2 linked regions of the Streptosporangium becharense genome follow. The protein of the gene in region 1 interacts with the protein of each later gene in a pairwise test. Links are inferred from orthologs where the notes say so. Each region holds a gene or a part of one and is shown on either strand. Other genes may lie near its edges.

What was found.
Region 2: the proteins of F4562_RS13415 (region 1) and ileS interact in binary tests that used the Escherichia coli proteins (3 or more experiments, as listed by UniProt). The link is inferred for Streptosporangium becharense from one-to-one orthologs.

The regions. Positions count from the first base shown.
Region 1 is NZ_JACHMP010000001.1:3,136,505-3,139,699, forward strand. What follows is about bases 85-2,971. They hold F4562_RS13415 (D-ribose ABC transporter substrate-binding protein), read left to right. Parts: upstream 85-964; coding sequence 965-1,978; downstream 1,979-2,971. Other genes in these bases: F4562_RS13410 (ABC transporter permease), read left to right, coding at 85-778; F4562_RS13420 (sugar-binding transcriptional regulator), read left to right, coding at 2,215-2,971. In the rest of the region: more of F4562_RS13410, read left to right, coding at 1-84; more of F4562_RS13420, read left to right, coding at 2,972-3,195. UniProt on the Escherichia coli protein: Part of the ABC transporter complex RbsABC involved in ribose import. Binds ribose. Also serves as the primary chemoreceptor for chemotaxis.
Region 2 is NZ_JACHMP010000001.1:1,571,144-1,575,180, forward strand. The notes cover bases 181-3,909. They hold ileS (isoleucine--tRNA ligase), read left to right. Parts: upstream 181-556; coding sequence 557-3,709; downstream 3,710-3,909. Other genes in these bases: F4562_RS06720 (hypothetical protein), read right to left, coding at 3,878-3,909. Also shown: F4562_RS06710 (TraR/DksA family transcriptional regulator), read right to left, coding at 1-63; more of F4562_RS06720, read right to left, coding at 3,910-4,037. UniProt on the Escherichia coli protein: Catalyzes the attachment of isoleucine to tRNA(Ile). As IleRS can inadvertently accommodate and process structurally similar amino acids such as valine, to avoid such errors it has two additional distinct tRNA(Ile)-dependent editing activities.

The sequences.
Region 1 (3,195 bases):
CCTCGACCTGATCGCCTACCCGCCGGTGTGGGGCGTCATCGTGCTGTGCGTCGCGGTCGGCATGCTGGTCGGCCTGGTGAACGGGGTGCTCGTCACCCGGTTCCGGGTCGCCCCGTTCATCGCGACGCTCGGCATGCTGTACGTGGCGCGCGGCGCCGCACTGCTGATCTCCGGCGGTTCGACCTATCCCAACCTGGCCGGAAACCCCGAGCTCGGCAACACCGGGTTCGGGCTGCTCGGCAGCGGACGCCCGCTCGGCCTGCCCACCTCGATCTGGATCATGATCGTTCTCGCCGTCCTGGTCACGCTGCTGCTCGTCAAGACCCCCTTCGGCCGATGGCTGTACGCCACCGGCGGCAACGAGCGGGCGGCGGAGCTGTCCGGCGTGCCGATCAACCGGGTCAAGACGGCCGTCTACGTGATCTCCGGCGCGTGCGCCGCGGTCGCCGGCCTCATCATCGCCTCCGAGCTGACCTCGGCGGCGCCGCAGGCCGGTGAGACGTACGAGCTCAACGCGATCGCGGCGGTCGTCATCGGCGGCGCGGCGCTGAGCGGGGGACGCGGGACCGTGCGCGGCACCCTCCTCGGCGCCTTCGTCATCGGCTTCCTCGCCGACGGCCTGGTCATCCTGGGCGTGTCGACGTTCTGGCAGATCGTCATCAAGGGAGCCGTCATCATCCTCGCCGTGATGCTGGACCAGGGCCAGCAGCGGTTCAAGCGGCGGGGGGCCGCCGTCTCGGCGGTGGCCGCCAGCAAACAGCCGGAACCGGCGTCCTAGGGCGGACGGGCCCGCCCCGTCCGCGCACCACCGGTCCACCCGGCCAGCCGGCCCAGCCGGATCTCCCCGGCCCCGACGGCGAGCAGCCGGGCCGGCCGCCCTCCGGGGCGGCCACCTCACCCCTCATCCACAGTGCAGTTCACCACCTTCCGGAGGTCGGAGATGTCCGTTCCCATCCTTGAGTCCATGCGTCGCCGCGGTGTCGGCCTCGCGCTCTCGCTCCTCGCCGGCACCTCGCTGCTGGCGGCGTGCGGAAGCACCGGCGCACCGGCGCAGAGCTCGCCCGGCGCGCAGGCGGTCTCCGCCAGCCCGACCGGCGGAGGCGGCGGCCAGGCGGGCGGGCTGATCGCCATCATCACCCCGTCCCACGACAACCCGTTCTTCAAGGCGGAGGCCGACTCCGCCAAGGCCAAGGCCGAGGAGCTGGGCTACGAGACGTCGGTGGCCTCCCACGACGACGACCCCAACAAGCAGAGCGAGCTGATCGACGCCGCCATCTCCCGGCAGGCCAAGGCGATCGTCCTGGACAACGCCGGTGCCGACGCCTCGATCGGCCCGGTCCGCAAGGCCACCGAGGCCGGCGTGCCGGTCTTCCTGATCGACCGTGAGATCAACGCCACCGGCGTCGCCAAGGCGCAGATCGTCTCCAACAACTCCCAGGGTGCCCAGCTGGCCGCCCAGTCGTTCGTGGAGGCGATGAAGGAGAAGGGCAACTACGTGGAGCTGGTCGGCAAGGAGTCCGACACCAACGCCAGCGTGCGGTCCAAGGGCTTCTCGGACGTGATCTCCCAGTACCCGGACCTGAAGCTCGTGGCCAAGGAGAGCGCCAACTGGGACCAGCAGGAGGCGTTCACCAAGATGGAGACCATCATCCAGAAGAACCGCGACATCCAGGGCGTGATCGCGGGCAACGACACCATGGCGCTCGGCGCGGTGGCCGCGCTCAAGGCCGCCGGGATGCTCGACAAGGTGGTGGTCGTCGGCTTCGACGGCAGCCCCGACGCCATCGCCGCGATCAAGGCCGGTGACATGCACGCCACCGCCCTCCAGCCGGCCGCGCTGGCCGCGCAGAGCGCCGTCGAGCAGGCGGACGCGTTCATCAAGAACGGCTCCACCGGCAAGGAGGAGAAGCAGTCCATCGACTGCGAGCTGGTCACCAAGGAGAACGCCGACGAGTTCGGCGTCTTCGGCCGGAAGTGACCGCGGTGCGGGGACGGGCCGTCCGTCCCCGCACCCCGTCCCCGTACGGCCGGGTCCGGCCGCCCGTATGTCCGGGCTCGCCGGGCGCGGAAGGGATCCGAGCGGTACGCTGAGTCGTCGGCCGCGGGTGAGAAGGAATTCGGTCCTCCCCGCACGCCGCCACCGGCTCCGCGTCACCCCCCGTCGGGCGGATCGAAGACAGAGCCGGTTTCCACACGTCGAACAGGAGGCGGTGCATGGTCGTCCCCGACATGGGGCGGATCCACGGCTCCGGCCGCGCCGTGGCCACAGACCATCTGCGCCTGCTGGCGCGCGTGGCCCGGATGTATCACGAGCAGGGCATGCGGCAGCCGGAGATCGCCGCGGCGCTCAGCATCTCGCAGCCGCGCGTCTCCCGCCTGCTCAAGGAGGCCATCACCAGGGGCATCGTGCGCACCGTGGTCGTCCTCCCGGAAGGTGTGCACACCGAGCTCGAAGAGGACCTGCAACGACGGTACTCGCTGCGGGACGCCGTGGTGGTCGACGCCGACGGCGCCCAGGGCGACGTCATCCCGGCCCTGGCGTCCGCCGCGGCGGCCTACTTCGACACGACGTTCAAGGGCGGCGACGTCATCGGCATCTCCTCCTGGAGCGAGACGCTGCTGGCCGCCGTCGACCGCATGCACCCCAAGAGCGTGCAGGTCGCCGACCGCGTCATGCAGGTCGTCGGCGGCGTCGGCAGCCCCGAGGCGCAGGTGCACGCCACCCGCCTCATCAGCCGCCTGGCCGACGTCACCCGGGCCAGGCCGGTCTTCGTCCCGTCGGCCGGCGTCGTGGGCACCCCCGTGATCCGCGACGCCCTGCTCCAGGACGCGGCCGTCGTCGACGTCATGTCCCAGTGGCGCGAGCTGACCGTCGTGCTGGTCGGCATCGGCAGCCTGGAGCCCTCCCCCCTCCTGCTGCGCAGCGGCAACGCGGTCAGCCAGGCCGACCAGGAGGAGCTCCGCTCCCTGGGCGCCGTCGGCGACGTCTGCCTGCATTTCTTCGACGCCGACGGCGACGTGGTCGACTCCGCCTTCGACCGGCGGGTCGTGGGGATAAGCGTCGACACCTTCCGTTCCGTGCAGCGCCGCGTCGCCGTCGCCGGCGGCCAGCGGAAGTACTCCGCCATCAAGGCCGCCCTCCGGGGCGGCTGGATCAACGTGCTGATCACCGACCTGGAGGTCGCCCGGCGCCTG
Region 2 (4,037 bases), 1.6 Mb from region 1 along the record:
GGCCGACCACGTGACGACGACACCGTTCTGTGACGGCAATACCGCGCTCTCACCAGCGCGCACAGTCGCGGCCATGGCGGCCTCCTCGCTCGATCGGACCGTCTCCGATGCGGTAAACGGTGCGGGCAGCATAGGTCCGCCATAACAGAACGGCAAACGACCCGCCGCATTGTTTACCACTCCCGTAACATCCAGCCCCTTCCCCCTGATTCCCCCCAGCCCTCACCGATATGGGGAAGCTTCCGCAGTGCGGGTGCGTTATCGTGTGGAACCTGCAAAGCGATGATGGGGACAACTACCTCCGCTGCCCCTCGCGGGAGCGACCCGGGGACGGTGCGAGCCCGGGGCGAGGCGCGGAGGGAAAATCACCCCGGAGCCGCCGGAAGAACAGCCCGACGCCCGCCGAGGCGGTCGCGACGGCCCAGTAGACCCGGCCGCAGACCGAAGGAAGAGGGCCTTCCCCGTGAAGGTCAAGGAGGGTGGTACCGCGGGGCCGCGAGGTCTCGTCCCTCCACACCACTGCCCGTTTCAGCGTCGCGTGGAGGTCCCACCCGTTATGTCCGCCTATTTCCGTTCTCTTCCCGCGCAGGTTGACCTGCCCGCACTCGAGCACGAGATGCTCGGCCGGTGGCGGGACGGCAAGATCTTCGAACGCTCGGTGGAGCAGAACTCCGGCGGCCCCAACTGGGTCTTCTACGAAGGACCGCCCACCGCCAACGGCATGCCCGGCGTGCACCACGTCGAGGCCCGCGTCTTCAAGGACGTCTTCCCCCGCTACAAGTCGATGCAGGGCTACAACGTGCCCCGCAAGGCCGGCTGGGACTGCCACGGGCTGCCCGTCGAGGTCGCCGTGGAGAAGGAACTCGGCCTGTCCGGCAAGAAGGACATCGAGGAGTACGGCGTCGCCGAGTTCAACGCCCGGTGCCGCGAGTCGGTGCTGCGGCACGTCGACGCCTTCGAAGAGATGACCGAGCGCATGGGGTACTGGATCGACCTGTCCCAGGCGTACCGGACGATGGACCCGGCGTACGTGGAGTCCGTCTGGTGGTCCCTCAAGGTGATCTTCGACAAGGACCTCCTCTTCCGCGACTTCCGGATCACCCCGTACTGCCCCCGCTGCGGCACCGGCCTGTCCGACCACGAGCTGGGCCAGCCGGGCGGCTACGAGACGGTCTCCAGCCCGTCGGTCTACGTCCGCATGCCCGCCGTCTCCGGCCCGCTCGCCGAGCTCGGCGCGTCGCTGCTGATCTGGACGACCACCCCCTGGACCCTCGTGTCCAACACCGCCGTCGCGGTGCACCCCGACGTGACCTACGTCGCGGCGCGACCGGCCGGCTCCGAGGAGGTGCTGGTGGTCGCCGCGCCGCTGCTGACCGCCGCACTGGGCGAGGACGCCGAGGTGCTGGCCTCCTTCCCCGGCGCCGAACTGGAGCACACCGCCTACCGGCGCCCGTTCGACCTGGTCGACATCCCCGGCGCCCACTACGTGGTGCTCGGCGACTACGTCACCACCGAGGACGGCACCGGCCTGGTCCACCAGGCGCCCGCCTTCGGCGCCGACGACATGACCACCTGCAAGCGGTACGGCCTGCCCGTGGTCAACCCGATCGGTCCCGACGGCCGCTTCCTGGACAGCGTGCCGCAGGTCGGCGGGAAGTTCTTCAAGGACGCCGACGAGGGCCTGACGGCCGACCTGGCCGAGCGCGGCCTGCTGTACCGGGGCAACCACTTCGAGCACAGCTACCCGCACTGCTGGCGCTGCCACACCGCGCTGCTGTACTACGCCCTGCCCGCGTGGTACATCCGCACCACCGCGATCAAGGACGAACTGCTCGCCGAGAACGAGAAGACCGACTGGTACCCCGAGACGATCAAGTGGGGCCGTTTCGGCGAGTGGCTGCGCAACAACGTCGACTGGTCGCTGTCACGCTCCCGGTACTGGGGTACCCCACTGCCGCTGTGGGTCTGCACCGCCGACGAGTCGCACGTGACCTGCGTCGGCTCGCTGGAGGAGCTGAGCCGCCTGTCCGGCCGCGACGTCTCCGGCCTCGACCCGCACCGTCCCTACGTCGACGACGTCACGCTGCCCTGCCCCGCCTGCGGCGCCGAGGCGCGCCGGGTGCCGGACGTGATCGACGCCTGGTACGACTCCGGCTCGATGCCGTTCGCCCAGTGGGGGGCGCCGCACCGCAACGCCGACATGCTCGACGCGGCGTACCCGGCGCAGTTCATCTGCGAGGCCACCGACCAGACCCGCGGCTGGTTCTACTCGCTGATGGCGGTCGGCACGCTGGTGTTCGGCAGGTCGTCGTACGAGAACGTGCTGTGCCTGGGCCTGATCCTGGCCGAGGACGGACGCAAGATGAGCAAGCACCTGGGCAACGTGCTCCAGCCGATCCCGTTGATGGACCAGCACGGCGCCGACGCGCTGCGCTGGTTCATGGCCTGCTCCGGCTCCCCGTGGGCGGCCCGCCGGGTCGGCCACGGCGCCCTGGAGGAGATCGTCCGCAAGGTCCTGCTCACCTACTGGAACACCGCGTCGTTCTTCACCCTGTACGCCAACGCCGAGTCCTGGGACCCGTCCCGGCTCGCCGAGGCCCCCGCTCCCGCGGCGCGCCCGCTGATCGACCGCTGGGCCCTGGCCGAGCTGCACCGTACGGTCAGCGAGGTCACCGCGTCGATGGACGTCTTCGACACCGCCCGGGTCGGGCGGCGGCTGACCGAGTTCCTCGACGACCTGTCCAACTGGTACGTCCGGCGCTCGCGCCGGCGTTTCTGGGCCGGTGACACCGCGGCGTTCGCCACGCTGTACGAGTGCCTGGAGACCGTCACCCGGCTGATGGCACCCGTGGTGCCGTTCACCACCGACCACGTCTGGGACGTCCTCCGTCAGGCCGACGCCCCGGGGTCGGTGCACCTGGCCTCCTGGCCCCGGGCGGACGCCGAACTGCTGGATCCCGCGCTGACGGAGCAGATGGCGCTGGTGCGCCGCCTGGTGGAGCTGGGCCGCTCGGCCCGCGCGGCGAGCGGGGTGAAGACCCGTCAGCCGCTCGGCCGGGCCCTGGTCGGCGCCCCCGGCTGGGCCGGCCTCTCGGCGGAGCTGCGCGAGCTGATCGCCGACGAGCTCAACGTCAAGAACCTGGAGGACCTCTCCGGGATCGGGGCCGACCTGGTGGCGTACACGGTCAAGCCCAACTTCCGGGCGCTGGGCAAGCGGTTCGGCTCGCAGACCAAGCTGGTCGCCGCGGCCGTCACCGCCGCCGACCCCGCGGCACTGGCCGGAGCGCTCCGCTCGGGTTCGCCGGTCACGGTGGACGCGGGCGAGCTGGGCACGGTCGAGCTGGGTGCCGACGACGTGATCGTCACCGAGCAGCCGAGGTCGGGCTGGGCGGTGGAGTCCGGGGCCGGCGAGACCATCGCCCTGGACCTGACCATCACCGACGAGCTGCGCCGCGCCGGCCTGATCCGTGACGTCGTCCGCCTGCTCCAGGACACCCGCAAGTCGACCGGCCTGGCCATCAGCGACCGGATCGACGTCTGGTGGTCCACCGGCGACCCCGAGCTGGCCGAGGCTCTGCGCACCCAGGGCGGCGCCGTGGCCGACGAGGTGCTCGCCGTCTCCTTCACCGAGGGCTCGGCCGACGGCCTGCCCGTCCACCACGACGGCGACCTGGGCCTGACCTTCCAGCTCCGGCGCGTCACGGCCTGACCCCACCGTCCCGCGGCGGCGAACCCCGCCGCGGGCCGGTGGAGGCGGATGTTCCGCCCGGCGGAACGCGAAGACCTCCGGGGATGGAGCACGGCTGCTCCATCCCCGGAGGTCCTCACCGTCGATCGGGTGATCCCCCGCCACCGGCGACGCTCGTGACCGGCGCGCCTAGCGGTCGTTCCGGCAGATCGGGCAGCCGCTCAGACCCGCCTCCTCAGCCTCGGCGCGGGACATGGTCTCCACACCGGTGCCGCCGATGTCGGCGCCCTTGACGATGGGGCAGGAGGCTTCGTGGAAGCGGCGCGTACCAGAGATGATCTTCACTGTC